One region of the Nocardia sp. CY15 genome, then DNA from elsewhere that is predicted to be linked to it. Evidence: riboswitches for the same ligand, from Rfam matches in the RefSeq annotation. Region 1 holds a riboswitch; each other region holds the start of a gene.
The links. A riboswitch is a leader RNA that binds a small molecule or an ion and turns the genes downstream of it on or off. The one in region 1 is predicted to bind cobalamin.
Positions count from the first base shown of each region.

Region 1 (9,817 bases):
CCGAAGCTGGTCCGACCCCGATCCGGATCGAATCAGCGCGTACTTCGCCGAGGACGCCGTGTACCACAACATCCCGATGGAACCCATCGTCGGCCGCACCGCCATCCGCGATTTCATCGCGGGCTTCCTGACCACCTTCGACTCCATCGACTTCGACATCCACCACCAGATCGCGGCAGGGGGCGTGGTGATGAACGAGCGCACCGACACCCTGCACTCGGCCGGACGCGCGACCCCGCTCCCGGTCATGGGTTTCTTCGAAGTCGCCGACGGCGCCATCACCACCTGGCGCGACTATTTCGACATGGCCGCCATCAATCGGGCCTTCGGACTGTGAGGCTCGGCCGCCACCGATGTCTGTGGCGAAACACGGCGCGGGTGCGGGAACCGATTGGAGGATGGGCGCGTCGAAGTAGGTAAGCCGGAAAGACGGTGTCGTGGTCGACATGTGAGGAGGGGTAGCCGGTGGAACGTTGTTCGGGGTGTCATACGGCGTGGCGGCGGGGGATGCGGGCGCGGGCGCGGGAGTTACCGGTGACGCGGCGGGAAGAGCCGTGTGATCGGTACACCTCGCGGCGGCGGCAGCCGCCACGGCCGGAGCCGGAATCCGACTGAGGCCGTCGATGTTCGGTGCCCCCTTCGTCAGGCTCCTCGCCCGGAATCCTGGAAGGGGGCACCGATCTTCGATCAGGCGGGCAGGGTCACCGCACGGCCGCCGCCGCGGCGACCATGTTGCGCAGCGCGGCTTCCACCTCCACGCGGCCCCTGGTCTTCAACCCGCAGTCCGGATTCACCCAGAGCCGTTCGGCAGGAACCGCCTTCAGTGCCGCGCGCAGCGCCGTGGTGAGCTCGTCCACACTCGGCACCCGCGGTGAGTGGATGTCGTACACGCCGGGGCCTACGCCGAGGTCGAACCCCGCCGCGTTGAGGTCGTCGAGTACCTCCATGTGGGAGCGCGCCGCCTCGATCGATGTGACATCGGCGTCCAGCCCGGCGATCGCATCGATCACCTCGCCGAATTCCGAGTAGCACAGGTGGGTGTGGATCTGCGTCGCGTCGGACACCCCGGAGGTCGCCAGCCGGAACGACCGCACCGACCACTCCAGGTACGCGGCCTGATCGGCCGCGCGCAGCGGAAGCAGCTCACGCAGCGCCGGTTCGTCGACCTGGATGATCCGGATGCCCGCCTGTTCCAGATCCACGGTCTCGTCCCGGATCGCCAGCGCGACCTGCCTGGCGGACTCGCCGAGCGGCTGGTCGTCGCGTACGAACGACCACGCCAGAATCGTCACCGGGCCGGTCAGCATGCCTTTCACCGGCTTGTCGGTGCGCGACTGCGCGTAACCGATCCACTCGACGGTCATCGGCTCGCGCCGCGCGACGTCTCCGAACAGGATCGGCGGCCGCACGCAGCGCGTCCCATAGGACTGCACCCACCCGTGTTCGGTCGCCGCGAACCCGTCGAGTTGCTCGGCGAAGTACTGCACCATGTCGTTGCGCTCCGGCTCGCCGTGCACCAGCACGTCGAGTCCCAGCTCCTCTTGTAGCGCGATGACGTCGGCGATCTCGGCGCGCATCCGGCGCGCGTACTCGGCCTGGTCGATCTCGCCCTTCCGTAGCGCGGCTCGTACCTGTCGGATAGCCGAGGTCTGCGGGTAGGAACCGATCGTCGTGGTCGGCAGCGCGGGCAGCCGCAAACGGTCCCGTTGCAGTTCCCGGCGTTGTTCGGCGGGAGCGCGGCGGGTGGCGTCCGGCCCGAGCGCGGCCAGCCTGGCGCGCACCCGCGGATCGTGCAGCCGTGAATCCGACCTCCGCGAGGCCAGCGCCGCACGCGCCGCGGCCAAGTCGGCCGCGATCGCCTCCGTGCCTTCGTTCAGTCCCGTCGCGAGCAGGCGCACTTCGGTCACTTTCTCCGCCCCGAACGCCAGCCAGGACCGTAGCCGCTCGTCCAAGCGTGTCTCCGCCGCCAGGGTGTAGGGCACGTGCAGCAACGAACACGAGCTCGAGACCGCTACGTGCGCGGCCGAGCCCAGCAACGTACCGAGGGTGGCCAGGGCGCGGTCGAGATCGGTGCGCCACACGTTGCGACCGTCCACGACCCCCGCGACGACCAGCTTGCCCGCCAGCGCGGGCACGGACGCCACCGCGGAGACGTCGGTCCCGGCGGTGAAGTCGAGGGCTACTCCTTCTATACCGGTGCCCGCCAGCGCGGTGAGCGCGGCATCCGGCTGCCCGAAATAGGTCGCCACCAGGATCGCCGGACGATCGGTGGCATCGGCGAGTTCGTCGTAGGTGATCTGCACCAGGCCGATCTCCTCCGCCGTGAGGTCGGTGACCAGCACCGGCTCGTCGATCTGCACCCACTCAGCACCGGCGACGGCCAGTCTGCGCAGCAGTTCCCGATACAGCGGCAGCAGCTCGATGAGCCGCGCGAGGGCGGGTCCGCCGGTCGCTTTGGCCAGCTTCAGGAAGGTGATCGGGCCGATCACCACCGGCCGCGCGGGCACGCCGAGCTCGAGCGATTCCCGCACTTCCGCCAGCAGCTTGTCCGGGTGCAGCGAGAACGCGGTCTGCGGACCGATCTCCGGAACCAAGTAGTGATAGTTGGTGTCGAACCACTTGGTCATCTCCAGCGGCTCGACAGTGTCGGTGCCGCGCGCGGCGGCGAAGTAGCGTTCCAGCGGGTCCGCGATCCCGGCGACCCGTGCGGGCAGCGCGCCGAGCAGGACGGCGGTGTCGAGCATCTGGTCGTAGTAGGAAAACGTGCCGACCGGGATCGAGTCCAGTCTCGCGGATCGCAATCCGGTGAGCTGGGCCTGCCGCAGGTCGCGCGCTACGGCGTGCAACTGTCCGGCGTCGATCCCACCTGCCCAATAGGCTTCGGTGGCCCGCTTGAGCTCACGCCGGGGCCCCACTCGCGGTAGCCCGAGAACCGTTGCGGTGAACGGCTTTTGCTGTGCAACAGTCACGATGTTTCTCCATTGCCGAGGACGAGAAGCCATCGCCGTACGGGCAGGCGGAGACCTGCGACATGCCGGTGATATCCCGGCGAGGAGCCCGACACGTCAGCTGGTGATCCGCACGCCCAATCCACGAGGCGGTGGCCGCCGGGTACGGCGTACCCGGCACGGCTGGCAGGTCTTCGGACTCGCGGGCACCGGCCGGGGAACCGGCATACGCCGGGGTGCTCCCCGATGGCCGACCTACTGGCCGTCGCTTCCCGAGTCGCGAAGCCTTCCGGCTCCGCTGAACTCAGTGCCTGGTGACGGCGGTCGTTCCTGCATACCGCTGCGGGACAGTCCCGGATTCCCACCGGGTTCCCTCTCACCCGCCGTGACGTCGCCGCCCGGGCGGGCTCGACTCCGTCGCGCGACGTCGGGGCTCCATCTCGTCGCACTGCGGTGAACCAGCTGCCCCCTCAGCATAGGACGCGGCGGGCCCGAGCGGGGCGACCGGCCCGCGACAGAGCGCCGATGGCCGGGACATCAGCGGCTCGGGCACGAGGTGGACGCTGCGACCCCGAACCTTCACCACCGCCCCCCGAGCCGGAAGTCGGCGTTCGGACAGCACACCGGTTGCCGGCGCGCCGCCCATGTGTCGGCGCGATGAACGCAACTTCGCAACGGTGTTAGTCGGCGTTGTGAAGAGGTTTACGAAGGGGGATTGCGTGTCGGTGCGGTTCACGCAGCCGGGTACCTTAGTTCAATGTTCTCGAAAGTCTTGGTTGCCAACCGTGGCGAGATCGCCATTCGAGCCTTCCGCGCGGCTTACGAACTCGGCATCGGGACGGTCGCCGTGTTCCCCCACGAGGACCGCAATTCGGTCCACCGGTTGAAGGCGGCGGAGTCGTACCAGATCGGGGAGCCCGGCCATCCGGTGCGGGCTTACCTGTCGATCGAGGCGATCATCGCGGCGGCCAAGTCGGCGGGGGCGGACGCGATCTATCCGGGCTACGGGTTCCTGTCGGAGAACCCGGACCTGGCGGCGGCCTGCGCCCGCGAGGGCATCACCTTCATCGGCCCGTCGGCCGAGGTGCTGGAGCTGGCGGGGAACAAGGCGCGCGCCATCGAGGCCGCCAAGGCCGCAGGCCTGCCGGTGCTGCGCTCGAGCGCGCCCTCGTCGGACGTGGAGGAGTTGCTGGCCGCGTCGCGGGAGCTGGAGTATCCGATCTTCGTCAAGGCGGTCGCGGGCGGCGGCGGGCGCGGCATGCGCCGGGTCGCCGCTCCCGAGCAGCTGCGCGAGTCGATCGAGGCGGCGTCGCGGGAGGCGGAGTCGGCGTTCGGTGACCCGACGGTATTCCTGGAGCAGGCGGTGGTGAACCCACGCCATATCGAGGTGCAGATCCTCGCCGACCAGCACGGCAACGTCATGCACCTGTTCGAGCGGGACTGTTCGGTGCAGCGCAGGCATCAGAAGGTGATCGAGCTCGCGCCTGCCCCGAATCTGGATCCCGCGCTGCGGGAACGGATCTGCGACGACGCGGTCGCCTTCGCCCGGCAGATCGGTTACTCGTGCGCGGGCACTGTGGAATTCCTGCTGGACGAGCGCGGCAACCACGTCTTCATCGAGATGAACCCGCGAATCCAGGTGGAGCACACGGTCACCGAGGAGATCACCGATGTGGACCTGGTGCAGTCGCAGCTGCGCATCGCCGCGGGGGAGACGCTCGAGCAATTGGGTCTGAGCCAGGACGCGGTGACGATCCGGGGCGCGGCATTGCAGTGCCGGATCACCACCGAGGACCCGGCCAACGGCTTCCGTCCCGACACCGGGCGCATCACCGCCTATCGCACGCCGGGTGGCGCGGGTATCCGCCTCGACGGCGGCGCGAACCTGGGTGCGGAGATCGGAGCCTACTTCGACTCCATGCTGGTCAAGCTCACCTGCCGTGGCCGCGACTTCGGTGCGGCGGTGGCGCGGGCGAGCCGGGCACTGGCGGAATTCCGCATCCGCGGTGTGGCGACCAACATTCCCTTCCTGCTCGCGGTACTGGACGATCCCGACTTCAAGGCGGGCCGGGTCACCACCTCGTTCATCGACGAGCGCCCGCAGCTGCTGACGCTGCGCCGGTCCGCCGACCGCGGCACCAAGATCCTCGACTACCTGGCGGATGTCACCGTGAACAAGCCGCACGGTGAGCGGCCGACCACGATGTATCCGCACGAAAAGCTGCCCGGGATCGATCTGAGCGTACCGCCGCCGGACGGCTCCCGGCAGCGGCTGCTGCGGCTGGGACCGGAGGGTTTCGCTCGGGCTTTGCGTGAGCAGAAGGCGGTCGGCGTCACCGACACCACGTTCCGGGACGCGCACCAGTCGCTGCTGGCCACTCGCGTGCGCACCAACGGCCTGCTGGGTGTGGCGGGGCATGTGGCGCGGCTGACCCCGGAGTTGTTGTCGGTGGAGTGCTGGGGTGGGGCGACCTACGACGTGGGGTTGCGGTTCCTGTACGAGGATCCATGGGAGCGGTTGGCGGCGTTGCGGGAGGCGATCCCCAACATCTGCCTGCAGATGCTGCTGCGTGGCCGTAACACCGTCGGTTACACCCCGTACCCGGAGGCGGTGACCCGAGCGTTCGTGTCCGAGGCGACCGCGACGGGTATCGATATCTTCCGCATCTTCGACGCCCTCAACAACGTCGACCAGATGCGCCCGGCCATCGACGCGGTGCGCGAAACGGGCACCGCCGTCGCCGAAGTGGCGATCAGCTACACCGGGGACCTGTCGAATCCGGACGAATCGCTCTACACCCTGGACTACTACCTGAAACTGGCCGAGCAGATCGTCGACGCGGGCGCGCACGTGCTGGCGATCAAGGACATGGCCGGACTGTTGCGCGCTCCCGCCGCGACCACACTGGTTACCGCGTTGCGCCGCAATTTCGATCTGCCGGTGCACGTGCACACCCACGACACCCCGGGCGGGCAGCTGGCCACCTACCTGGCCGCCTGGCAGGCCGGCGCCGACGCGGTCGACGGCGCGAGCGCCGCGATGGCGGGCACCACCAGCCAGCCCGCGCTGTCGGCGATCGTCGCCGCGGCAGCGCACAGCGAGTACGACACCGGGTTGAACCTGCAGAACGTCTGCGATCTGGAACCGTACTGGGAAGCGCTGCGGAAGGTGTACGCGCCGTTCGAGTCCGGGCTGCCCGCGCCTACCGGCCGGGTCTACACCCATGAGATCCCCGGCGGGCAGTTGTCCAACCTGCGTCAGCAGGCCATCGCGCTCGGCTTGGGTGACCGGTTCGAGGAGGTCGAGGCGAAATACGCCGCAGCCGACCGGCTGCTGGGCCGCTTGGTGAAGGTCACCCCGTCCTCGAAGGTCGTCGGCGACCTGGCGTTGGCGCTGGTCGGCACCGATGTTTCGGTCGAGGACTTCGCCGCCGACCCCGGCCGCTTCGACATCCCGGACTCGGTGATCGGGTTCCTGCGCGGTGAACTCGGCACTCCTGCCGGTGGCTGGCCCGAGCCGTTCCGCAGCAAGGCGCTCGCCGGGCGCGGCGCGGCCAAACCCGAAACCCCGTTGACCCCGGCGGACGAGAAGGGGTTGGCCGGTAGCTCCGAAGAGCGGCGCGCGACGTTGAACCGGCTGCTGTTCCCCGGCCCCACCGCCGAATTCCTCGCCCACCGCGAGAAGTACGGCGACACCTCCGGCTTGTCGGCCAATCAGTTCTTCTACGGCCTGCGCCGCGGCGAGGAACACCGGGTGCAACTGGAGAAGGGCGTCACCCTGCTCATCGGCCTGGAAGCCATCTCCGAACCCGACGAGCGCGGCATGCGCACGGTGATGTGCATCCTCAACGGGCAGCTGCGTCCGGTCTCGGTGCGCGACCGGTCCATCGCCAGCGAGATCCCGGCCGCCGAGAAAGCCGACAAGACCAACCCGGGCCACATCGCCGCGCCGTTCGCCGGTGTCGTGACACTCGCTGTGTCCGAAGGTGATTCGGTCGCCGCGGGCGACACCATCGGCACCATCGAAGCCATGAAGATGGAAGCCGCGATCACCGCGCCCCGCGCGGGCACCGTCGGCCGGGTCGCCATCGGCGCCGTGCAACAGGTCGAAGGCGGCGACCTGCTCATCGAGCTGGCGGTACGGGAGTCGTCCGCCGGATGACGCGGATCGTCGCGGGTACGGCGGGCGGGCGGCGCCTTCGAGTGCCGCCGTCCGGCACCCGACCGACCTCCGACCGAGTACGGGAGGCGCTGTTCAGCGCGTTGGACGCCCGGCTGGACTTCGCGGGCGCGCGCGTCCTGGACCTGTACGCGGGGTCCGGCGCGCTCGGGCTGGAGGCGCTCTCGCGTGGCGCCGAGCACGCGTTGCTCGTCGAGTCCGACCGCAAGGCGGCCGCCGTGGTGCGCGGCAACATCGCCGACCTGGGGCTGCCCGGCGCCGAACTGCGGGTCGCGACGGTGGCCAGTGTGCTGCGGCTGGGCGGGGCGGGCGGCTTCGACGTCGTGTTCTCCGACCCGCCCTACGCGGTGGACGACGCTGCCGTGCTGGCCGACCTGCACGCACTGACCGAGCACCGTTGGCTGCGTCCGGGGGCGTTGGTCGTGCTGGAGCGTTCGTCGCGCTCGCCCGAAACGGCTTGGCCCGCAGGCTTCCTCCCGGCCAAGTCGCGCCGGTACGGCGAAACCCGGATCGATCTCGCGGAGTTCGATCCGGACGGGTAGGCGCGGTCCGGCCCTGCGTGCCGCGCGGGGCTCGCCCTGCTAGCGTCGGCTCATGGCAGGAGCACTGTGCCCCGGATCGTTCGACCCCGTGACCTACGGACACCTCGACGTCTTCACCCGGGCAGCGGCCCAGTTCGACGAGGTCGTCATCACCGTCATGATCAACCCGAAGAAGCAGGGCATGTTCACCGTCGAGGAGCGCATGGAGATGCTGCGCGAGTCGACCGCGCACCTCGGCAACGTCCGGGTGGAGTCATGGCAGGGGTTGACGGTCGACTTCGCGCGGGAGCAGGGCATCACCGCGATCGTGAAGGGCCTGCGCGACGCGGGCGATTTCGGCTACGAACTGCAGATGGCGCAGATGAACAAGAAGCTCTCCGGCGTGGACACCTTCTTCATCGCCACCAATCCGTCTTTCAGCTTCCTGTCCAGCTCCCTGGTCAAGGAGGTCGCCGCGTACGGGGGCGACGTCAGCGACATGCTGCCCCCGTCGGTGCACAAGCGCCTGGTCGACCGGCTGGCCGAGCGCAAGAGCTGATACCCGGCGCTAAGGCGAGAGCCCGCGCCGGACCCTAGAACACCAGGCCGCGCAGGGCGAGGAAGCGCATGCCACCCACGGCCGCGGTGATCGCCAGGACGGCGGCGGCCTGGGCGGTGTCCCCGAGGCCGGGCGCCCACACGCCCAGCGAGGCCAGCGCCGCGGTGGTGATGCCCAGACCGACCAGCGCGAGTCCGCCGCCTTCCCACTGTGCGGTGAACCAGCCGACGCGGCCCGCGGCGTGGAAGGTGAGCACTCGACGGCGGGTTGTCCACACCTCCGGCTTCCTCGTCCGCGGTCGGGCATGGCCGCGGTTGGTGCTGAAGATCTTGATCCGACCTTCCAGAAAAATGTAACACGAAGCGGAGAGGCGGTCTCCACTTGACTTGTGTGGCGTGCGAGACACTGGCACGACACACCGGAAAGTGACTCGGCACGAGCCGTGACGAGGGGCACACTGGGCTGCGGGCGGAGAGTTTCGCCGTGAGTCCGCAGGAGGGTAGTGAGCATGTATCGCGTATTCGAAGCGCTCGACGAACTGGTCGCCATCGTCGAAGAGGCGCGCGGCATCCCCCCGACCCGCAGCTGCATCGTGCCGCGCGGCGACGTGCTCGAACTACTCGACGACGTCCGGGACGCGCTGCCCGGCGAACTGGACGACGCCCAGGACGTGCTCGACCATCGCGACAAGATCGTCTCCGATGCCAGGACCGCGGCCGAGGCCACCGTGACCGGCGCGAACGACCAGGCCGAGCGCACGATCAGCTCGGCGCGCGAGGAAGCCGATCGCATCCTGGCCGACGCCAAGGCCCACGCCGACCGGATGGTGGCCGAGGCGAGCGCACACGCCGATCACCTGGTCGCCTCCGCCCAGGAGGCGGCCGATCGCGTGGTGGCCGACGGCAACGCGGAATACGAGGCGGTGACCGGCCGGGCGCGGATCGAGTCGGAGCGGATGATCGAGGCGGGCAAGGCCGCCTACGATCGCTCCGTCGCCGAAGGTCTCGCCGAGCAGGAGCGGCTGGTCGCCCAGACCGAGGTGGTCCGCGCCGCGCACGCCGAATCGGCCAGGGTGATCGATGCCGCCCACGCCGAAGCGGATCGCCTGCGCGAGGAATGCGACCACTACGTCGACTCCCGGCTGGCTGATTTCGAGGAGACGCTGGCCAGCACGCTGCGCACGGTCGGGCGCGGGCGTCACCAGCTGCGCACCGGGGCGGGAGTGCCCGACTACGCCGACGAATTCCGCAGGTAGCGCTACGCGGCGATGATCAGCCGCGTTTGGGTGGGCGCCACCCGGTCGCGTATTGTTGGGTGGTTGCCCATATCCCCTCGATCGTGAGTGAGTTCGTGATGTCCGCCGGTTCCGGTTCCGCGTCGCGTCCCCGATCGGCCAAGCGCCGGTCGCCGGACGCGGCTTTCGTGCTGGACGCCCGCAGCCTCGGCCGCAGGGCCGGGACCATGCGCGAGCTGCGCCGCACCGTCACCACGCAGGAGCGGATCGGTTTGGATCTGATCGCCGTTCCCGTGGGCGCGCAGGTGGAGCTCGACCTGCAGTTGCAGGCGGTGTCCGAAGGAGTGCTGGTCACCGGGACGGTGGCCGCGCCGA
Region 1 covers NZ_VUOT01000001.1:543,153-552,969, reverse strand. The annotation lists gene GVY39_RS02705 (limonene-1,2-epoxide hydrolase family protein) at 1-337, shown strand, start outside; gene metE (5-methyltetrahydropteroyltriglutamate--homocysteine S-methyltransferase) at 702-2,972, opposite strand; cobalamin riboswitch at 3,137-3,325, opposite strand; gene GVY39_RS02695 (pyruvate carboxylase) at 3,706-7,110, shown strand; gene rsmD (16S rRNA (guanine(966)-N(2))-methyltransferase RsmD) at 7,107-7,670, shown strand; gene coaD (pantetheine-phosphate adenylyltransferase) at 7,723-8,208, shown strand; partial or broken gene GVY39_RS02680 (GtrA family protein) at 8,243-8,467, opposite strand; gene GVY39_RS02675 (DivIVA domain-containing protein) at 8,717-9,463, shown strand; gene GVY39_RS02670 (DUF177 domain-containing protein) at 9,562-9,817, shown strand, end outside.

Region 2 (9,817 bases), on a different contig from region 1:
CGACGACATCGGCGATCGGCTTGATCGAATGGTTCAGCAACTGGGACCGGGTCGATAGGCGCGAAGGAAGGCTTGGACGCCTGCGGTCACGCTGGCGTCGATGTCCCCGGGTTCGGCATCTATGGCGCCCCAGAAGGTCCGGTTGTTGGCCTCACCCGCGGCTAGTAGAACGAAGTGGACGGCTGCGCGTTCGGGGTCGTCGAGTTCGAGCAGCCCCCGTGCGGCGAGCTCGGAGAACCTCCGGGCCAGCGCGGCATGGACCGGCCGAGGGCCGGTGTCGAGCCAGGCATCGAGTATCTCGCCCGGGATATGGTCTGCCTCGGCGCGGATTTGGCGGACGAGCGCGAAATGATCCTCGTCGCCACCGACGACGAAGGCGCGGCCGAGTGCGATCAGGTCCGCCTCGACATCCCCGACGTTGCCCAGATGGTGATCGATCGCAGCACATCGACTGGTACGGGCATGCGCGGCACTATCGACAATCACCGCGGTGAACAGCTGCTTCTTATCGGCGAAGTGCTTATAGATAGTGCGCGTCGACACCGCGGACTCGCCTGCGATGGCGTCGATGGAGGCGCGGGTGTAGCCGTCGCGGCAGAACACCGTACGTGCTCCCCGCAAGATGGAAGCCCGCTTATCCGGCCGCAAGGGGCGCACCACGGCCACATCGGGGCTCGTCATGACCGGCTCTGCGAGTTGCGGGCCATCGACTTCCAACCTGGCTGTCCACCGGCTGCGATCAGGTCTTCGGAGACGAACATCCTGTTCCTCCTGCTGTGTGTGGTGCCGCCGCATCGGGGGTGCTCGAGCTAGAGTACAACGATCACTTTACCCGCCCATTCGGCACAGCGCCAGAACGCCGCATTGTGAGAGCTCCTGTAGGACAGCCACTCCCGCGCATGATCAGATAACCGGCCGGAGCTCCGAAACCAGCTTGCGGACGTGTTCGTCGCGGCAATTCACATGGCTCGAGCTCTTTCGGGCGCGGGTCGGGTCTTCTGCACCCGCTGTCCGCGTTCGATCCACCATTCGGCGGTCAGCAGTGACAGCGTCCAACCGAGCCAAGTGCCGATGCCTGCGATCGTCTGCGTGAGTAGCTCCTCGTCGCCATGAAAGGTGCTGTTCAGCTGGGGACTCAGGATGAGCAGCAGCGCTACGCCGAGTACCCGGTTGAGCATGATGGACAGGGTGAGCGCGAAGCTGCGGATCATCCAGCGGCGATGCTCGGCGAATCGGCGGCGCCGGGCCATGCGCCAGCCGGTGAGGGTGGTGATGAGCCACAACGTCGCAAGCATGACGTTGCCGACCCGGGCGACCGGACCGAAGGGGCTGGTCGCACCGATCACCAGTCCGGCGAGCCCTGCGGGTAGCACACCGGCGATGACGTACCAGCGACCCAACCGCCGATGTGAAACGGGATGCTTGCGCCGAAACCACGGCCAGACCTGGAATCCGCAAACGAGGATGGCGATCGACCCACACACTACGTGCACGACGAGCAGTGGGTAGTGCGGCGCGAATCCCGGGTCGGGGACCCGCGACCGGGTCGGATCCAGCGTCAGATATGGCGGCAGGGAGAAAGCGACGAAGGCGAACGTCAGTACCAGCAGCGGCCCCATCCAGGGGCGCTGCCACCATGATCGCCGATGTGGTTTCGGCGCAGGTGATTTCGGAGGACTAGTCGGTATTGCCATAGTGGACCACCCGTAGATCGCGAGGACGATACTATTGCGTAGTTTATACGCAATAGCGTAGTGCATACGCAATACGAAGGCGTGAGGAGCGAAGTGGCCGAGGAACTACCGCGCGTGGCGCGACTGCTGTGGTCGGGCACTGAACGTTCCGGCCGCGGCCGACGGCCGGCGTTGACCCTGGATCGCATCGTCGAGGCGGCCATCGCCATCGCGGACGCGGACGGGATCGGCGCGCTGTCGATGCAACGGGTCGCCACCGAACTCGGCTCGGCCACCATGTCGCTGTACCGGCATGTGCCGAGCAAGGACGACCTCGTCGCCCTCATGCTCGATACAGCCATGGCCGAACGGCTCGACCTGCCCATGGGTGACTGGCGGGCAGCTCTCGAACACTGGGCGCGCCGAACCCGTGAGATGTATCTACGCCACCCTTGGATATTGGCGGTCGGTGCGAGCAATCGCTGGATGGGCCCGAATGAGGCCGCATGGGGAGAGGCCGCGATGAGCGCTCTCCTCGATACCGCGCTGCCACCGGAGGCCATCGGCGATGTAGTCTTCTCCGTCAACGCTTTCGTCAGCGGTGTTGCGCGCCTGGAGATCGACCCGGCACTGGGCCGCGGGGCAGCGGGGTACGTCGGCCCCATACTCGACCCGGAGATGGTCCAGCGCTACGGGCAGCCCGCGCGGTACCCGGCACTGATGGCCATTCTGACCGCAGGAGCAGGCGGCGACCCTGGTACGCGTGCCGTCGCCGGGGGCGTGTTCGAGTTCGGCCTCGGCAAGCTGCTCGACGGCATCGCCGCCTATCTGGCCTGATTCGAACACCGCGGACTCGCGCCAGGCGGTGATCATGGCCAGGCACACCCTCGGGTTGATTCAGATCGAGAACCTGGGTGACATCTGATTGCGAATTTCGATCACCCAGGTGCTCGTGGCGTGCGGGTCCCTCGTGGCGCCACCCGGTCGTATTTGTCGCGGCGAATCATTCTGGTGTGCGGTGCGGTTGGCCGGTCTGCCGCGTTCGGTGTCAATCGATCGGCAGCAGGCTCAGGATCGGGTCGTAGGCCCAGTTCAGCATGCGCTCGGCGTCGTTCTTGGCGGCGACGTCGCTGTCGGGCGAGCTGTGCAGGACTACACCGATCAGCGGTATTCCCGCCCTGACCGTTTCGAACAGCAGGCAGGTTCCCGCGGCGTCGGTGTATCCGGTTTTGATGCCGATGGTGCCGGGATAGTCGCGCAGCAGCAGATTCGTGGTCTGCCAGAGGTGTGCCCGGTTGTTCGGGCCTGCGGGCAGGTGATAGCTCTTCGACCCGACGATCTCTCGGAACACTGGCGTGCTCATCGCGCGCAGGCCGAGGGCCACCAGGTCCGCTGGTGTGGAGTAGGTGGAGTGGTCGGTGGGGGCGGGCAGCCCGCTGGGGTCGGTGAAATGTGTCCCTGCCAAGCGCATGTGACGCGCGGTGTCGTTCATTCTGGCGAGGAAGCCGTCTTGGCCGGGCCCGTAGGCCTCGGCAAGGGTATAGGCGGCGTCGCAGCCGGACGGCAGCAGCATCGCGTACAGGAGTTGTCGCGCGGTGAGCACTTCACCGGGGACCAGGCCCGCGTTGCTTCCGTCGTACTTGGTGCAGTAGGCGATGATCTCCTGCGGCACGGTAATGCCCCGGTCGAGGTCGCCGGAGTTGATCACTACCAGTGCCGTCATCACCTTGGTGATACTGGCTATCGGGACCGGGATGTTCGGCTGTCGCGACCACAGCACCGTGCCGGTGATTCCCTCTGCCAGCGCTGCTCCCGACGCCTGCACTGCCTCCGGCTCAGGGGTCGGCCAGGGTAATTGAATATGGGTCTCGCTCGCGGCAGGCGCGGGCGCGACTCCATGACCGGCTACCACGACCAGCGCTCCGGCGACAGTGGCCTGCAACAATCTAGCAAATGTGTGCATAGCCGCATTCTGCCGTGTGTCTCTGCCGATCAGCGGGATTTCACCGTCTGCATTATGGCGTTGCTCCAGTACAGCATGCAGTTAGCTAATCAAGGATGCTCTGCGCCCGGCACCTCTCGCGGCGACCGCTCGCCCAGCGGCATCACCGGATCGAACGACGAGTTCGTGTCTCGGGGTGCCTCGATGTGGACCGGCCCGATCTCGGTCAGCACCGAGGTGATCAGGGCTCAGCCGAATCCAGCGGCGGTGACGGCAGGGTCGGTTTCGATGACGCAACCTGCACGATGTTCATCGGTTGCGGCGTGATCATCACGTCCGATCGGAGAATTCCGCCCGGAAAGCTGTACGCCGCTGCCGGGTACAAGTGATCAGCGATGCTCAGTATCCTTTGGAACGGAGGAACCCGGCTATTGTGACGACGGCCTGGGGGTTGCGTGGACTTTCGACCAACGCGGCGTAGGGCAACGCGATGATGTTGTTCTCGCGGACAGCCGCTGTTCCGGCCATCAGCGGATGGGCGCGCAATTGCTCGATCTTCGCTTGCACCGAGTTCTCCGGGCCCGCGCCGTAGTCGACGATCACGATCGCCTGCGGATCCCGCTGTGCCGCGGCCTCCCACGAGGTCGTGGTCCACGAATCGTTCAAATCGTCGAAGATATTGGCGCCACCCGCTTCGCGGATGATCTGCGACGGTGCGGCGGTACGGCCCGAGGTGAACGGTTCCGGTGTCGCGCTGTCGAACAGGAAGACCCGGACCGGTTGCTGTCCGGCCGGTGCACTGTCGGCGGCTACGGCGACCTGTTCCTGGTATCGGGAGACCAGTTCGCCCGCCTTCTCGCGCACATCGAAGATCTCGCCCAGGTTGGTCAGGTCTGTGTACAGGGCGTCGAGCGGTTCCATAACCCCGCGGCGATTCGTTCCGGGCTGTCGGCATGCCTCGGTCAACTGGTACGGCACCGCCCCGATCGACCGCACCCATTCCGGGGTCATACCCGTGGACTCCTTGAATCCGTAGTTCCAGCCGGCGAAGACGAAATCGGGGGCGGCGGCCTGGACGACTTCGCGGGTGAAGGCGTCACCGAGCGGCGGCACGCGTTCGAAGTCGGCCTGCCACGGTGAGGTGGCGATGTCGCGTTCCTTACCGGGGTAGCTGGTGTAGCCGACCAGCCGATCGGCCAAACCGAGGGCCAACATCATCTCGGTGATCCCCGTGTCGTTGGTGATCACCCGCTCGGGGACACCGTCGACGGTGAGCGGAGCGCCGCAGTTGGTGACCGTCACCGACTGACCGCTCACGTTCCTCGGGGCCTGCTGCACCTCGGCGCCGCAAGCTGCCGTGACGAGTACGCACGTGACAGCAATTGCCGTGATCACCGGGGATGACCTCATCTATCGTTCCTTCTGGTCGAAGATGATCTGCGGGACGCCCAGCCGGGGGTGGCTGACGATATGGCCGCCGATCGAGAACCAACGGGTGATCACCTCGGTGGTGATCACCTCGTTCGGGGGGCCCGAACACACGAGCCGGCCCGCGTGCAGGACGAAGATCCGGTCGCAGTGCTGGGCGGCCAGATTGAGGTCGTGCAGCGCCGCCACCACGGTGATGCCCAGATCTCGCGCCGCGGACAGAACGCTGTACTGGTGATGGACATCGAGGTGATTGGTCGGCTCGTCCAGGACCAGAACGCGCGGCTGCTGGGCAAGCGCCCGCGCGATCAGAACACGCTGGCGCTCACCGCCCGACAGCGACAGGAATCCGCGCGACGCGAGATGCCCGATATCGGCCGTCGCCATCGCCGCGGAACAGATCCCCCGGTCGCGTCGGTGCGTGCCCCGCAGCAGCGCGGTATGCGGTAGTCGTCCGGTGGCGACGACCTCGGCGGCGGTGAAGTCGAACGGAGTAGTCGTATCCTGGGTGAGCGCCGCTACCTGACGGGCGTTCTCGCGCATGCTGATCGCCGCGATATCCGTACTGCCGACCAGGACTCGTCCCGTCGTCGGCGACAGTGCGCGGTAGAGGCAACGCAGCAGGGTGGACTTACCGCTGCCGTTCGGGCCCACGATGCCGATGAACTCTCCTGGCGCGGCGGCCAAGGTCACCGCCTCGACGACCGTCGTGCCGTCGAACTCGACCGTGACATTCTCGTAGTCGACCCGCATCAGCCGTGCTCCACCAGTGCGCCGCGGCGTCGCATCAACAGAACGAACACGGGAACCCCCACCGCCGCGGTGATCGCGCCCAGGGGTAACTCCTGCGGTGGTAAGAGTGTCCGCGCCAACAGGTCCGCGGTCACCAGGAACACGGCGCCCAGTAGCGGTGTCACGATGGTGAGGCGCCGGTGGCCGGCGCCCACCAGCAGTCTGGCGATATGCGGAACCACCAGTCCGACGAAGCCGATCGCCCCGCAAACCGCAACGAAACATCCCGTCATCGCGGCGGAGACGACGAACAGGAGCAGCCGGAACCGGGAGGCGTTCATCCCGAGAGCGGCGCCGACCTCGTCTCCCATCGACAGTGCGTCGAGGTGTCGCGCGTACACGGCGATGACCGCCAGTCCGATCGCCGCAACCCCGGCGACCAGTGGCACCATTCGCCAGGTTGTCCCGGCCAGACTCCCGAGCAGCCAGAACATCACGGAACGGGCGGCATCCCCGTGCGGGGCAAGGAATACCAGCACCGTCGTCGCCGCGGAGAAGCCGTAGCCGATGGCGGTACCGGTGAGCACCAGGCGCAGCGGCACCAGCCCAGAGGCCGAACGCGCCATCAGATAGACGAGCACCGTGGCGCCCAGCGCCCCGGCGAAGGCGGCGGTCGACAGCGCGTAGATACCGAGCGCGCCGAAGACCCCGAAGAGTACGACTGCGGTAGCGCCCACCGACGCACCCGAGGAGATCCCGAGGACGTATGGGTCGGCGAGCGCGTTGCGGACCATAGCCTGTACGAGCAGTCCGACCCCGCCGAGACCGGCTCCGACCAGGGCCGCCAAGAGTACGCGGGGCAGCCGGGAATCGACGACGATCCGATAGTTGGCGACGTCGGCGGCGACCACCGTCCCGCCGGTGAGTTCGGCCCAGAGGAACCAGACCGTGTCACGCCAGGGGATATGAGCCGCGCCCAGCGCCAGAGCGAGCACGCAGGCCACTGCCAGCGCCGTGATCAGGCTGGGGACCAGCACGGCGACCGACAGCCGGCGCCTCTCGACACTTCTCATCGGTCCAGCTCTACCCACACCGTCTCGAAATCGGATGTGCGCGGGCAGGCGAGCACCACAGGACCCATACCTCGTCAACCGCTCCCTCGGAGTCGACAGAAGGCCGCGCCATCGGCTCGGCCACGCGGGCAGGTCTTCGGGCTCGTGGACGTGACACCGGAACCTTCGGCCTCGCCTACTGGCGGTCGCTTCCCGGGCTCGGAGCCCAGTGCTGATGACCGCGGTCGTTTCCACATACCGCTGCGGGGCAGCTCCGGATTCCCACCGGATTCCCTCTTACGAGCCGCCCGTCCGGGGGACGAGCGGCAACCAGCGCTCGGTCACAGTAGCATTCGAGCCGCCCGCGGGACGCCGTCGCCTCGATTACCGGCCCGGAGCGCGCGCCGCGGGCGCTGGGCTGTGCATCCGAACTCCGGTCGGGTGCTCGGCTACCCGTGTCCGGTCGCTGCGCGCGAGAATGGCGGGCCGGTTCACGCGCTCGTAGCCCCTGCTGAGCCGGACCGCCGTGCCTGTTTTCGCCGCACGGCGGTGAGGTCCTGCGTCGGCGGGATCGGTGCTGGGGTCAGGAGCCCGGCTCATCCGTCGGCTCGAACCGGGCAACGAGCCAGACTCTTTTGGTTCTGCCCTCGGGATTCTGGAACTGCGGGATCACCTGCCCGGTCTGATCCAAGAAACCCGTGATCGACACCTTGTATTCGGTGTCGTCGATGTACACGATGTCGTTCTCGTGGACTACGGGCAGTTTGACCACGTCGGACACGTCGCCAGGCTGGTTGGCCGTCTCGTTATGGCGGAAACGCAGTGTGAAGGTGTGGTCGAACCCCTCGTCCTGGAAGTCCACCGTGACCTTCAGGTACACCCGGAACTGCGTGTGCTCGAGGTGGATTCGGCGGTTGTAGTGCGCGAAGATGCCGAGATTGAAATCCTTGCCGTCCAGGCGGGCATCGACGTCGGTGAGACCCGTGAAGTCATAACCGCTCTTCTCGCTGTCCTGCGCGCTGCCCCACCTGATGCTGGATCTGATGCCGCTGCTGGATGCGACGCCAGGTTTTCTCAGACCTTCGAACTGTGTCTCGTCGACGCTGACACGCGTCCATTCCCCTTTGGTGCTGACTTTGCCCACGACAGAAACCCTCCCTGGACCCGGATCTCACCGGATGATCTGTCTATCCAACGAGACTCCATCATCCCTCCACGGAGGCAACTTGTCATCGAAATCGTCTGCGAGTCAACGCTACTCGTCGGCAGGCAAGGCAACCGACCCGCAACGTCCCGTTGCCCGTCCGCCGGGCAACGGTCTGGACCCACATCCTGCGCTGCGACCGGTCCGGCCCTGATCGCGGTAGTCGGCGAGTCGGTCCGTCGTAACAACCTCGTGCAGGAAACCGAAAGTCGCCGGACCACGCTTGGAGCGATCTCCACCGAGAGGGATTCGAATGAGAAGACCGATAGTCGCCACCGCACGAGTTGCGGCCGCCGCGGTGCTGGGTCTGGGCGTTGCGGCGGTAGCCGGTTCCGGGACGGCTCAGGCCGCGCCACAGGACTGCGTCATCACGCGGGAGCTGACCAGTGCGACGGCGACATGTCATGATCACGACGCCCCGGCCGGCAGGGAGTACGCCCTGATCGTCGACTGCTTCGGCTTGCACGGTGTGCCGAATGCCTTCCCGTTGATGGCCTTCGGTCCTTACAGCGGCTCATGGAGCGGTTCGTTCAGTCCATCAGGTCATGGCGCGGCCGCGTGTGCAGGTCCTTTCAGCATCGGAACCGCCGCCGGCGCTCACGTAGCGATATACCGCGACTGACGCCCGTTGCGGTGGCGCGAACAAGACTCACGAGGTCGGCGAAAGCTGGTCAGATAGTGCGGGCGGAGGGCTCGGTACGGTCGCGGAATACCCGCGGGGCGCTGCTCCATGGTTTGGCCGGGCGTCTCCAGGCCTTGTTGCAGTGCGGGAGCGATGTCCTCATCTGCCTTGCGCGCGTAGGACAGGAAGACGTCTATGTCGGAGTTCATCCTCACCCTCCAGCACCGGAGCAAGCAGGCGCCGAGTACGCGGTACACAGCTGGTCGATCAGCAGCGGAACCGTGATCGGGATCTCGACGGCGCGCTGCGAAGTCAACTCATCCTTTCGATACAGCAGGATGGTGATGAAGCCATCCGATTCGTACAGCGCGATTCTTTGCGGATGCATGGTGGTGTCTATTGATTGGCGACTGGTCATGAGGCGGCGACCGGTCGCGATGTCGAAGATCTCGAAGGTCGAATCCTCGGCCACCACGACTGCGAGGGTGCCGTGATCGGCCAGGGCGAGGCCGACGATACGTTGCACTGTCACGGGAATAGTCGTCTGCTGTTGCCAGCCGCCGGAGGCGGACCGGTAGATGCGCAGCAGCCCCTCGCCTTCGGCGATTCCCGCGATCAGCGAGTCCGACACCGAGACGCGCGCGCCCGGCCTGCTGACCTCCACGGGTGCGGGCGTGGTGCGGACGTCGGAGGAATCGCCGTCCCATCCGGTGATCTGCAGTCGTCCTGCTTCGTCGCGCCAGAGGATGCGGCCGCGGTCGTCGTCGATGCCGTAGTCGACGACTCGGTCGGGCGGGATCGCGTCCACGAGTTTTCCGCTGTGGCAGTCGATCGTGCCACGTGGCCCCGCGGCTACCAGCAGCGCCTGTCGGGCCGACTTCTTGGATGTCTGGAAACCCGGAGCCGGAACGTACTTCGCAGGTCGCACGGCGCAGAAGTTGTCGGCGTCGCCGATTTTTCCGGTCTCGGTGATCAGGATCGCACGGGTTCCCGGCCCGAGGAAATCGGCGAGAATCTCCTTGCCCGCGGGGTGCACGGCGAGCACAGTGCCCGCCTTCTCGTCGCGCCAGTTCTGTACCTTGCCGTCGGGCCGCACTATCCGCACATGGTCGTATCCTTTGATCACGCGGAGCGCGCCCAGCGCGGTCGTCGTCTCGGGCAGGG
Region 2 covers NZ_VUOT01000019.1:103,124-112,940, forward strand. The annotation lists gene GVY39_RS20725 (TetR/AcrR family transcriptional regulator) at 34-666, opposite strand; gene GVY39_RS20730 (DUF2306 domain-containing protein) at 960-1,619, opposite strand; gene GVY39_RS20735 (TetR/AcrR family transcriptional regulator) at 1,788-2,510, shown strand; gene GVY39_RS20740 (D-alanyl-D-alanine carboxypeptidase family protein) at 2,722-3,636, opposite strand; gene GVY39_RS20745 (ABC transporter substrate-binding protein) at 4,015-5,025, opposite strand; gene GVY39_RS20750 (ABC transporter ATP-binding protein) at 5,026-5,796, opposite strand; gene GVY39_RS20755 (iron ABC transporter permease) at 5,796-6,848, opposite strand; cobalamin riboswitch at 6,958-7,177, opposite strand; gene GVY39_RS20760 (choice-of-anchor K domain-containing protein) at 7,411-7,971, opposite strand; gene GVY39_RS20765 (TIR domain-containing protein) at 8,865-9,817, opposite strand, start outside.
Region 2: linked by a shared signal. The riboswitch ahead of GVY39_RS20755 (iron ABC transporter permease) and the one ahead of metE (5-methyltetrahydropteroyltriglutamate--homocysteine S-methyltransferase) in region 1 are both predicted to bind cobalamin.

Region 3 (9,817 bases), on a different contig from region 1:
ACGCTCGTTGCCTTCACGCAAGGACTTCCAGGCACTGATCGGGTTGGAATCCGGCATACCGACCATTGTGCACAACACTTGCGTTACCAGCGAGTTCGATTGGTTACAGGTGGGCAAATACCGCCTGGCGGCAGTAGGACAGGGATAGTGAGGGCAGTGCGGAAGGGCGTGCCGAAGGGCATCGACGCGGACACGTTGCTGGACTGGTACGGGGAGACCGCGCGTGATCTGCCGTGGCGGCGGCCCGGCGTCACCGCGTGGCAGATCCTGATGAGCGAGATCATGCTGCAGCAGACCCCGGTCGTGCGGGTCGAACCGATCTGGCGGGAGTGGGTGGCGCGCTGGCCGGTCCCCTCGGCGATGGCCGCCTCCGCACAGGCCGAGGTGCTGCGCGCCTGGGGCAAGCTGGGCTATCCGCGTCGAGCGCTGCGGCTGCACGAGTGCGCCACGGTACTGGCGGCCGAGCACGGTGACGAAGTGCCCGCCGACGTGGACGTGCTGCTCGGTCTGCCGGGGATCGGCGCTTACACCGCGCGCGCCGTCGCCTGTTTCGCCTATGGTCAACGGGTTCCGGTGGTGGACACCAACGTCCGCCGTGTGGTTGCCAGGGCGGTGCACGGCCGCGCGGAAGCGGGCAACCCGTCCTCCCGGGACCTGCCGGAAACCGAAGCGCTGCTGCCGCTCCAGGTCGACCGCGCCGCCGTGTTCTCCGCGGCCCTGATGGAACTGGGCGCGACCGTGTGCACCGCCCGCACCCCCGATTGCTCGCGCTGCCCGCTGCTGAGCTGCGCGTGGGTCACCGCTGGCAGACCGGTGAGCGAGGTGGTCCGCCGCACCCAGAAATACGAGGGCACCGACCGCCAAGCACGCGGTCGCCTGCTGGACGTCCTGCGCCACGCCACCGGACCGGTGGAGCGGATGCGTCTGGACCTGGCCTGGACTCGCGACCCGGGCCAGCGCGACCGCGCGCTGGACTCGTTGCTGGTGGACGGCCTGATCGAACAGACGCCCGACGGCTTGTTCGCCTTGGCGGGCGAGGGCGGCACCCCCGTGGCGAACAGCTGAGCTGGAACCGCCCGCGAGCGGTTCGGCCGCAGCCCCGCGGCCGAACTACTCGTCGCCGGTCGCTTCGCCCCTAGCCGCCGAGCACGCGCCGCAGGAACCGCTCGACCTCGGCCCGGTAGAACTCCGGTTGGTCGTCGTGCACGAGGTGTCCCGCGCCGAGGACCAGGACGTAGTCGGCGCCTGGATGCGCGGCGACCATCTGCCGCATCTGTCCCGGCGGAGTGATGCTGTGCTCGCCTTCCAGCAGCAAGGCGGGCACTCGCACCGCATGCCATTGCGGCCAGAAGTCGCGCGTACCCCACTCCTCGGAGATGTCGCGGAAGGTCGCGACCGAACCGTGCAGCCGGTATCCCCGCGGCCCGCGCTGGAACGAGTTCAGGAAGTACCGCCCGGCGACCGGGCCGAAGAAGGCCAGCACGGCCTCGTCGTCGGGAAACGGCTGCGGCCACGCCTCGATCATCGCCGCCCATCCGGCGGCGGTGCGTCCGGTGAAATCCGGCGCGATGTCCTCGATCACCAGCGCCCGGACCCGGTCCGGGTGCGTCGCGGCGAACACCCAGCCGTGCAGCGCGCCCATCGAATGTCCGATCACCACCATCGGCTCGGTGATCGCGGCGGTGCCCGCGGCGAGGTCGGCGACGAATGCCTCGGTCGTCAGTTCCGCAGGCGCCGCCCTGCCGTGCCCGGCGGCGTCGAAGGTGTAGACGTGACCGTATTCGCGCAGCCAGCCCAGGTGATCGCGCCAAGTGCGGGCGCTGCCCATCAGTCCGTGCAGCAGCAGGATCGGCGCGCCTGCTCCGCCTTCGTCGTGCAACATCGGTTCGACAATACGAGGCACCGAGCATCTGCTGGGCGTCAGCCGCTAGCTTGGACGCATGGCTGTTGTGAAGATCAACGCGATCGAGGTTCCCGAGGGCGCCGGCCCCGAGCTGGAGAAGAGGTTCGCCCACCGTGCGCACGCGGTCGAGGGCTCACCCGGCTTCCTCGGCTTCCAGCTGCTGCGCCCGGTCGCCGGTGAGAAGCGGTACTTCGTTGTGACCCAGTGGGATTCGGAAGAGTCCTTCGCGGCCTGGCGGGACGGGCCCGCCCGCGAGGCGCACGCGGGCGAGCGCCAGAAGCCGGTCTCGACGGGCGCGTCCCTGCTCGAGTTCGAGGTCGTGCTGGACGTGGACGCGAATCCGGCGGACTGAGCCGAATACTCGGTGCCGGGCAGGTCCGCCTGCCCGGCGACTCGCCCGGCACCGTGGTACGCCCGTGCCGGACACTGTTGACGCCGAGGTCGGTGAGATGTCACAGTTCGAAGGACAAACGCGAGGGTGATGCGGTAATTCCGGTGAGATTCCGGAGCGGTCGCGCCACTGTGTTCCATGCACCGAGTCCGGTGCCGGAAAGCCAGACACCGGCACCGTCGCGCCCACCACCCGACGGGACGCGTATCCCAAGGAGGACTCGAATGGCCATCGCGCATTCACCCAGCCGGGCAACCGACTCCCTGGCCACCGTGCTCGTCACGGTCGGTGTCGTTCTTCTCGCACTGCTCACGCTCTACCTGGTCGGATTCGACCAGGGCCTCATCTCGCGCAGCGGGATGTATTTGCACGAGCTGATGCACGACGGACGCCACCTGCTGGGGCTTCCGTGCCACTGATCGGTTCGCTCCGAACACTGCTGCTTCGTGGCCTGCTGGCCGGCCTCATCGCCGGACTGCTGGCCGCGACAGTCGGTTACTTCGTCGGCGAACCAAAACTCGACGCCGCCATCGCCATCGAGGAAGCGGGTTCCGCCGCCGGGCACACACACGGCGAGCATGCCGAATCCCCGGGCGGGCATTCCCACGGTGACGAGGAAGAACCGCTGGTGAGCCGCGGCGGCCAGAAGTTCGGCCAATTCCTCGCGCTCGGACTGGCCGGGGTCGCGCTCGGCGCCGTCTTCGCCTCTGTCGCACATTTCGCGCGGCGCTACACCACGCTGTCCGGGCCGCGGCTCACGTTGCTGCTCGGTCTGGCGGGATGGGCCGCGATCGTCGCGGTCCCGTTCTTCAAGTACCCGGCGAACCCGCCCGCGGTGGGCGATCCGGACACCGTCGACGAGCGCACCCTGTTGTGGCTGGCGGCGGTGCTGCTGGGGATCGTGGCGGTCGGCACGGCGGTGGCGGTGTTCACCGCGCTGCGCGCCCAACTTCCCACGTTCCGGCTGATCGGCGGCGTCGCGGCGTTCGTGCTGGTGACCGCGCTCGGCTATGTCCTGCTTCCCGGTGTGAACGAGGTGGGCGCGGACTTCCCGGCCACCCTGCTGTGGCAGTTCCGGGTGGCGTCACTGGCCGAGACGGCGACGCTGTGGGCCTGCTTGGCCTTGGGCTTCGCGGCCCTCACCGAGTTCGCTACGCGCACCGATACCGCCGTAGGGGCAGCCGTCGCTACCGCGGAGTGATTCGCGTCCGGAAACGCTGAGGCAGTGTCGGCCCCATGACCGGCACCGCCTTTTCCGTCTGGCCCGCATCGTCGCGTGACCACCCCGCTGCGCCACCGCGCCCCGTTCGCGTCGCGTTCGCCGCCTTGGCGGTCGCCTTGGCGGCGGGCATCGCCGAAGCCGTCGTGCGGGCCGCGCTCGCTTTCCCCGAAACCGACCGGACGACCATTGCCGCCGGACTGGCGGTGCGCACGGCGATCTACCTTCTGGTGCTGGTCGTGGCGGTGCGCATGACCCGCGGCGACCGCTGGGCCCGCCTGCTGATCGCCGTCGGCATCGGCGTATTCGGCCTGTTGTCACTGATCGTCGAACCGCTTGCCGCGGCCATGTCCGCCAACGAACTGCGCGACCTCTTCCGGGACGCGTCACCGGCGTCCGTGCCGCTCGCGAGTCTCCGCAGCGTCCACGTCATCGCGGTGCTGATCGCCGTACCCGCCCTCTACACCCGCCCGGCCCGCCGCTACTTCCGCAAGCGCTGACTCCCCTCACGCGTTCGTGCCCCGCTCCTCCGACCGAAGGCGCGGGGCACGAAGCGGTGGTGCGAGAACTAGTCGAGAGCGGCGTCGAGGGTGATGTGGTCGACCCCGGCCAGTGCCTTGCTGATCGGGCACCCCGCCTTTGCGGCCTCGGCGGCGGCTTGGAAGGCGTCGGCGTCGATGCCGGAGACGCGACCGCGGACGGTCAACTTGATCCCGGTGATCCGGAAGCCGCCCGCCGGGTCGGGGCCGAGCGTCACGTCGGCCGTGACGTCCAAGCTTTCCGGGGTGCCACCGGCATTGCCGATCTGCGCCGAGAGCGCCATCGCGTAGCAGGAGGAGTGCGCGGCCGCGATCAGCTCCTCCGGGCTGGTGGTGCCGTCGGCCTCCTCCGCGGAACGCTTGGGGAACGACACGTCGTACTTTCCGACCCCCGAACTGGCCAGTTCGACCTGTCCCGAACCCTCCTGCAGGGTGCCGGTCCAGGCAGTACGCGCGGTACGTGTGGGCATCACGGTCCTTTCGCCGATGATCGTTTGACGATTCAGCACGAACCTACCCCGGCCGCCTCGCCCCGGCCTACCGGTTCGCCGATCACTCGCGCGTCGGCGCATCGCTCGCACACGCCGGTAAACCCCGGGCGCACCAAGCGAATCCGTGCCGTCACGCCGGATTGGTGAGCCTGGCCAGCACGATGCCGCCGAGGATCAACGCGAGCGCCAGCACGCGGCCCGCACCGAGCGGATCCTTGTGGACGAGGACACCGAGGGTGATCGCCCCGAGGGCGCCGATCCCGGTGAACACCGCGTAGGCGGTGCCGACCGGCAACGTCTGCATGGCCCGGGACAGCAGGTACACGGCGGCGGCCCCCAGAACGAAGCAGATCAGGGTCTGCACCGGTTTGGTGAAGTTCTCGGTCGGTTTGATGCTTTGCGACCAAGCGATCTCCACCAGACCGGCGACGGCGAGGACTACCCAGTTCATCTCAGTACTCCCCGGCCAGATCCCGAACGGTCGCCAACGCTCGGGCGTAGGACTCGTCGTGCTCGGCACGCCGATTCGCAAGCACCGGATCTTGGCGGGAATTGGCGAGTTCCGCGTGTACGAACACGGTGTCGGAGACGGCGAAATGACCTGCGAAGAAGTCTCGCAGGAAGCGCTCCTGGTAGTCGTAGGCCGCTTTGGGAGCGCCCGGCGAGTACGCGCCACCACGGGCGCTCGTCACGATGAACCTTCGGTGCTCCAGCGACATTCGCGGAAAGGTGACCTGGTCCAGCCATGCTTTGAGCGAGGCCGGGATCGAGTAGTTGTACATCGGGGTTCCGATCAGGATCACGTCCGCCGAGAGCAACTCCGCCAGCAGCGGCTCGACGATCTCCCACGCGGCGGCCTGCTGCGGGGTACGAACCAACTCACCGATCCGACGCGCGTCCGTGCTCGGCAAGGCGAGCACCGCGTCACACAGCTGCGTCCACGCCTCCCCGATGAACGGCACCGGCTCGGCCGCGAGGTCGCGGTAGCGGTAGTCGCTGTCCGGATGGCGTACGCGCCACGCCTCGGCGAAGGCGGCGCTCAACTCCCGGCTGATCGAGTGCCGCCGGGCGCTGGCGTCGAGGTGCAACAGAGTGCTCATGGTCAACCTCCGAGTAAGTGGACACGCTGTCCGAATCATCCGAAATCGACGATAGAATATAAGTGGACATGTTGTCCACTTATTGCCCAGTCCGCTACAGTCGGGGCATGGAACCCCGATCCGACCTGCTCGCCGCCACCGGGCCGGACCCGTCGGCGGCCCCGCCCGAACGCGCGGACGCGGCACGCAACCGCGCCAAAGTGCTCGCCGCCGCCGCGGAACTCTTCGCCACGCGGGACCCACGGGCGGTGACGATGGACGACATCGCGAAGGCCGCGGGCGTCGGCAGGGGCACCCTGTACCGGCGCTATCCGGATACCACGTCGGTCGCGGTAGCCCTGCTCGACGAGCATGAGCGGGCACTGCAAGAGCGACTGCTCTCCGGCCCGCCGCCGCTCGGGCCCGGAGCTCCTCCCGCGCGAAGGCTGGCCGCGTTCTACGCGGCGATGGTCGAATTGCTCGACGCGCACGCGCATCTCGTGCTGGGCGCGGAAATCGGCGGAGCGCGCTTCGCGACCGGCGCCTACGGATTCTGGTATGCCCATGTGCGAGCGCTGTTGACGGCAGCGGGGATTCGGGAGCCGGCCGCGATGGTCGACGCACTCCTCGCGCCGCTGGCCGCCGAGGTCTATCAGCAACAACGCTCGCGCGGCCTGACCTGCGAACAGATCACTGACGCCCTTCGCGTAATCGCCGAAACCGTTCTCGCTGACGGCCGAGCGTCGTGACCGATCCGCGAAACGACATCGTTGACGGACAATGCCCACCAACCGTGTCGATTCCCTGCCGTGGCTCACGCCAGGCCGCGTTCGCGCATCAGCCAGATCACCGCGCCCCGGACAGAACAAGGTAACCGGCCGGCACGGCCAGACCTGCCGGACGGACGTCGGCGCACAGCCGTCGAGCGCACCGCAGACGCCGAATCGGCGCAATTCTCCCGAAATACGTTCTCAGGCAGACGTGAATCCGGGCCGGGCCGCATAGGCTACGTGGGTGCGGGTGGCAGGGATTACGGATCGCAGCTCGGTCGGCTTGGACTGGGGAGTCGCGCTCGTCGTGGCCGCGGTTCAGTTGGTCGGAGGCACCTTCGCGAACACGCGGCAGACGGGAGTGCACTCCCTCGACGTCCTCGGGTATCTCCTGCTGCTGGCCGGGCCGGTAGCGCTGATCTGGCGGCGTGCGCAGCCGGGGCCCGTGCTGATCATGGTGCTCGCCGTGTGCGTGGCGTATTTCTTCCGGGACTACGGGTACGGGCCGATCTTCGTCTCGCTGGTCATCGCCTTCCTCACCGCCGCGAGCGCCGGATCCCGCTGGTGGACTTACCCGCTCGTCCTGCTGGGCTGTCTCGCGCTGGTCTGGCCGCTGCCCACCCTGCTGGAGCGGCCTGCCGACCCGTGGCAGGTATTCGCGCTGATGGCGTGGCTTTCGGCGTTGCTGCTGGTGGCCGAGGCGATCCGGCAGCGCAAGGCCGCGCTCCTCGCGCGCGGGCAACACGCCGAGGCCGCCCGCCGAGACGAGGAAGCGCAGCGTGAGCGGCGAGCCGGCGAGGAGCGCCTCGCCATGGCGCGGGAGCTGCACGACGTGCTCGCGCACAGCTTGTCGATGATCGACATGCAGTCGTCGGTGGCGCTGGAACTGCTGGACAAGCGCCCGGAGCAGGCCGAGACGGCGCTCACCGCGATCAAGAATGCCAGCCGCGACGCTCTCGCCGAAGTGCACGCGCTGCAGCACACAATCCGCGCCGGAACCGCGGAGCCCGACGGGCAACACCTCGCGGCCGAGGCGAGCGCGGAGGACACCGGCCGCCGCCGGACCCGCCGATCCCCCCGCACCAATCGCAGTTCGGCTCCGGCCCAGCCTGCTTCGACCGACAACGACCTCCCCGAGGAGGCCGCGGCCACCGTCCAGCCGCCACCCGCCCCGCGCGCTCCGGCGCCGAGCATCGGCGACCTGGACGACCTGTTGCAGCGGCCCCGCGCCACCGGGTTGACGGTGGAGACCCGCGTACTCGGCACCCCGCAACAGCTGCCCAGCGTCATCGACGGGGCGGCGGCCCGGATCATCCAGGAGTCGCTGACCAACGTGCTCCGGCACGCACCGGGCGCCGACGCCACGGTGACCGTGCGCTACACCCCGGACTCGGTCGACATCACTGTCGACAACACCCGCCCCACCGGTGCCACATCGCGCTCCGGCGCCAGCGGCGGCAACGGGATCATCGGCATGCGGGACCGCACTCATGCACTCGGCGGCGCACTCACCGCGGGTCCGCGCCCCAGCGGCGGGTTCCGGGTCGCGGCCCGGCTGCCCACACGGGCTCCCGAATCCGCGGCGAACGAGACCGGGGCTGCCCTCCCGGGGGCACCGGCGCAGAACACCGCGTCAGCGGGAACGCGCGGGCGCGACGCAACGACCGCGGGCGCGTCGACGGAGAGGACCGCGTCAGGGGGGAGACCGTCGCATAACTCCGCGGCATCGGGTACGCCGCAGCAGAGCACCGCGGCGGCGGACGTCTCGGCGGCAGGCGCCGAGGCAGCGCCCACCACGGCCGCCGAGAATCGGGGCACCACAGCCCCGGCGCGTCCGACGCCGGGCGTCTCACGGGCACGGTCCGCCGACGCGGCCGAACTGCCCGGCACACCGGCCGTTCACCCGCGCCACTGACCGGGCGACGCGACCAGGCCCACAGGAGGGCCGCGAGCGGGACGTGATAATCCCGGTCGCCGAGGGCCTCACAGCTGCCGAAATCGGAAACGCCCCTACATGAGCCCGCGATCGCCCGCACCATGTCAGCTGTATCCTCGCGAAACTGAATGCGCAGGACGGCGCCCAACTGGTGGCCTACGAATCCGGACTCGAGAGCCCCGGTAGGCAGGAAGAACTACGCCCCGTCACCCACTCGATCTCCACAAAGGCCGCCCGACACCGCCGCGCCCGATATACGAGATACAGCAATTTTTCAGCGAACATTCCCGATGCGGCGCGAACGAGTGTTAGCAATTATTTGGTTAACATTCCGCAGGGCGCTCGAGACCCCGCAGGATACGTTTTCCGGCGCATAGCGAGTGACGACGCACGACCAACGCCCCCAATACGTCCCTATCGGCGCAGTTTTTCCGCATGAATATTTTCACTCGACCCGAAGCTGTGAGTTTCCTGGCGACCGCCATGGAGGCGAGTGACGGTCCGGATTTCAGCTCGGAATACGAAGAGCCCGTGCCCACCAGGTGGACACGGGCTCTTCGGTTGCGATTTACTCGCCTGCGGCGGCCTCGGTGGGGCCTTCTGTCGCGCCGGTCAGCACGACTTCCGGCTTCTCTTCGGTCTGAGCCTTGGTCAGCTTCGCCTTGCCGGTGAAGGTGAACTTGGCGTCCTCGCCGGAGCCTTCGCCGTCCCAGCCCTCGACATCGACCGAGATGGTCTGGCCCGGGCCGATCTCGCCGAAGAGGATCTTCTCCGACAGCTGGTCCTCGATCTCGCGCTGGATGGTGCGGCGCAGCGGCCGGGCACCGAGCACGGGGTCGAAGCCACGCTTGGCCAGCAGGTTCTTGGCGTTCTCGGTGAGCTCGATCGCCATGTCCTTGTTCTTCAGCTGCTTGGCGACGCGGTTGATCATCAGATCCACCATCTGGACGATCTGGTCGGTGGTGAGCTGGTGGAAGACGATCACGTCGTCGATGCGGTTGAGGAACTCCGGCCGGAAGTGCTTCTTCAGCTCGTCGTTGACCTTGAGCTTCATCCGCTCGTAGTTCGAGCCCTCGGCATTGCTCTGCGTGAAGCCCAGGCCGACGGCCTTCGAGATGTCCGAGGTACCGAGGTTCGAGGTGAAGATCAGCACCGTGTTCTTGAAGTCCACGGTCCGGCCCTGGCCGTCGGTGAGACGGCCGTCCTCCAAGACCTGCAACAGGGTGTTGTAGATCTCTTGGTGGGCCTTCTCGATCTCGTCGAACAGCACGACCGAGAACGGCTTGCGGCGCACCTTCTCGGTGAGCTGGCCGCCCTCCTCGTAGCCCACGTAGCCCGGAGGGGCACCGAACAGCCGCGAGGCGGTGAAACGGTCGTGGAACTCGCCCATGTCGATCTGGATGAGCGCGTCGTCGTCGCCGAACAGGAAGTTCGCCAGCGCCTTGGACAGCTCGGTCTTACCGACACCGGACGGACCGGCGAAGATGAA
Region 3 covers NZ_VUOT01000010.1:109,571-119,387, forward strand. The annotation lists gene GVY39_RS14795 (carbonic anhydrase) at 1-57, opposite strand, end outside; gene GVY39_RS14800 (A/G-specific adenine glycosylase) at 148-1,065, shown strand; gene GVY39_RS14805 (alpha/beta fold hydrolase) at 1,136-1,882, opposite strand; gene mhuD (mycobilin-forming heme oxygenase MhuD) at 1,941-2,255, shown strand; cobalamin riboswitch at 2,336-2,488, shown strand; gene GVY39_RS14815 (CbtB-domain containing protein) at 2,519-2,713, shown strand; gene GVY39_RS14820 (CbtA family protein) at 2,704-3,495, shown strand; gene GVY39_RS14825 (hypothetical protein) at 3,531-4,013, shown strand; gene GVY39_RS14830 (OsmC family peroxiredoxin) at 4,082-4,522, opposite strand; gene GVY39_RS14835 (multidrug efflux SMR transporter) at 4,674-4,994, opposite strand; gene GVY39_RS14840 (FMN-dependent NADH-azoreductase) at 4,996-5,643, opposite strand; gene GVY39_RS14845 (TetR/AcrR family transcriptional regulator) at 5,751-6,371, shown strand; gene GVY39_RS14850 (sensor histidine kinase) at 6,637-8,307, shown strand; gene GVY39_RS14855 (ATP-dependent Clp protease ATP-binding subunit) at 8,897-9,817, opposite strand, start outside.
Region 3: linked by a shared signal. The riboswitch ahead of GVY39_RS14815 (CbtB-domain containing protein) and the one ahead of metE (5-methyltetrahydropteroyltriglutamate--homocysteine S-methyltransferase) in region 1 are both predicted to bind cobalamin.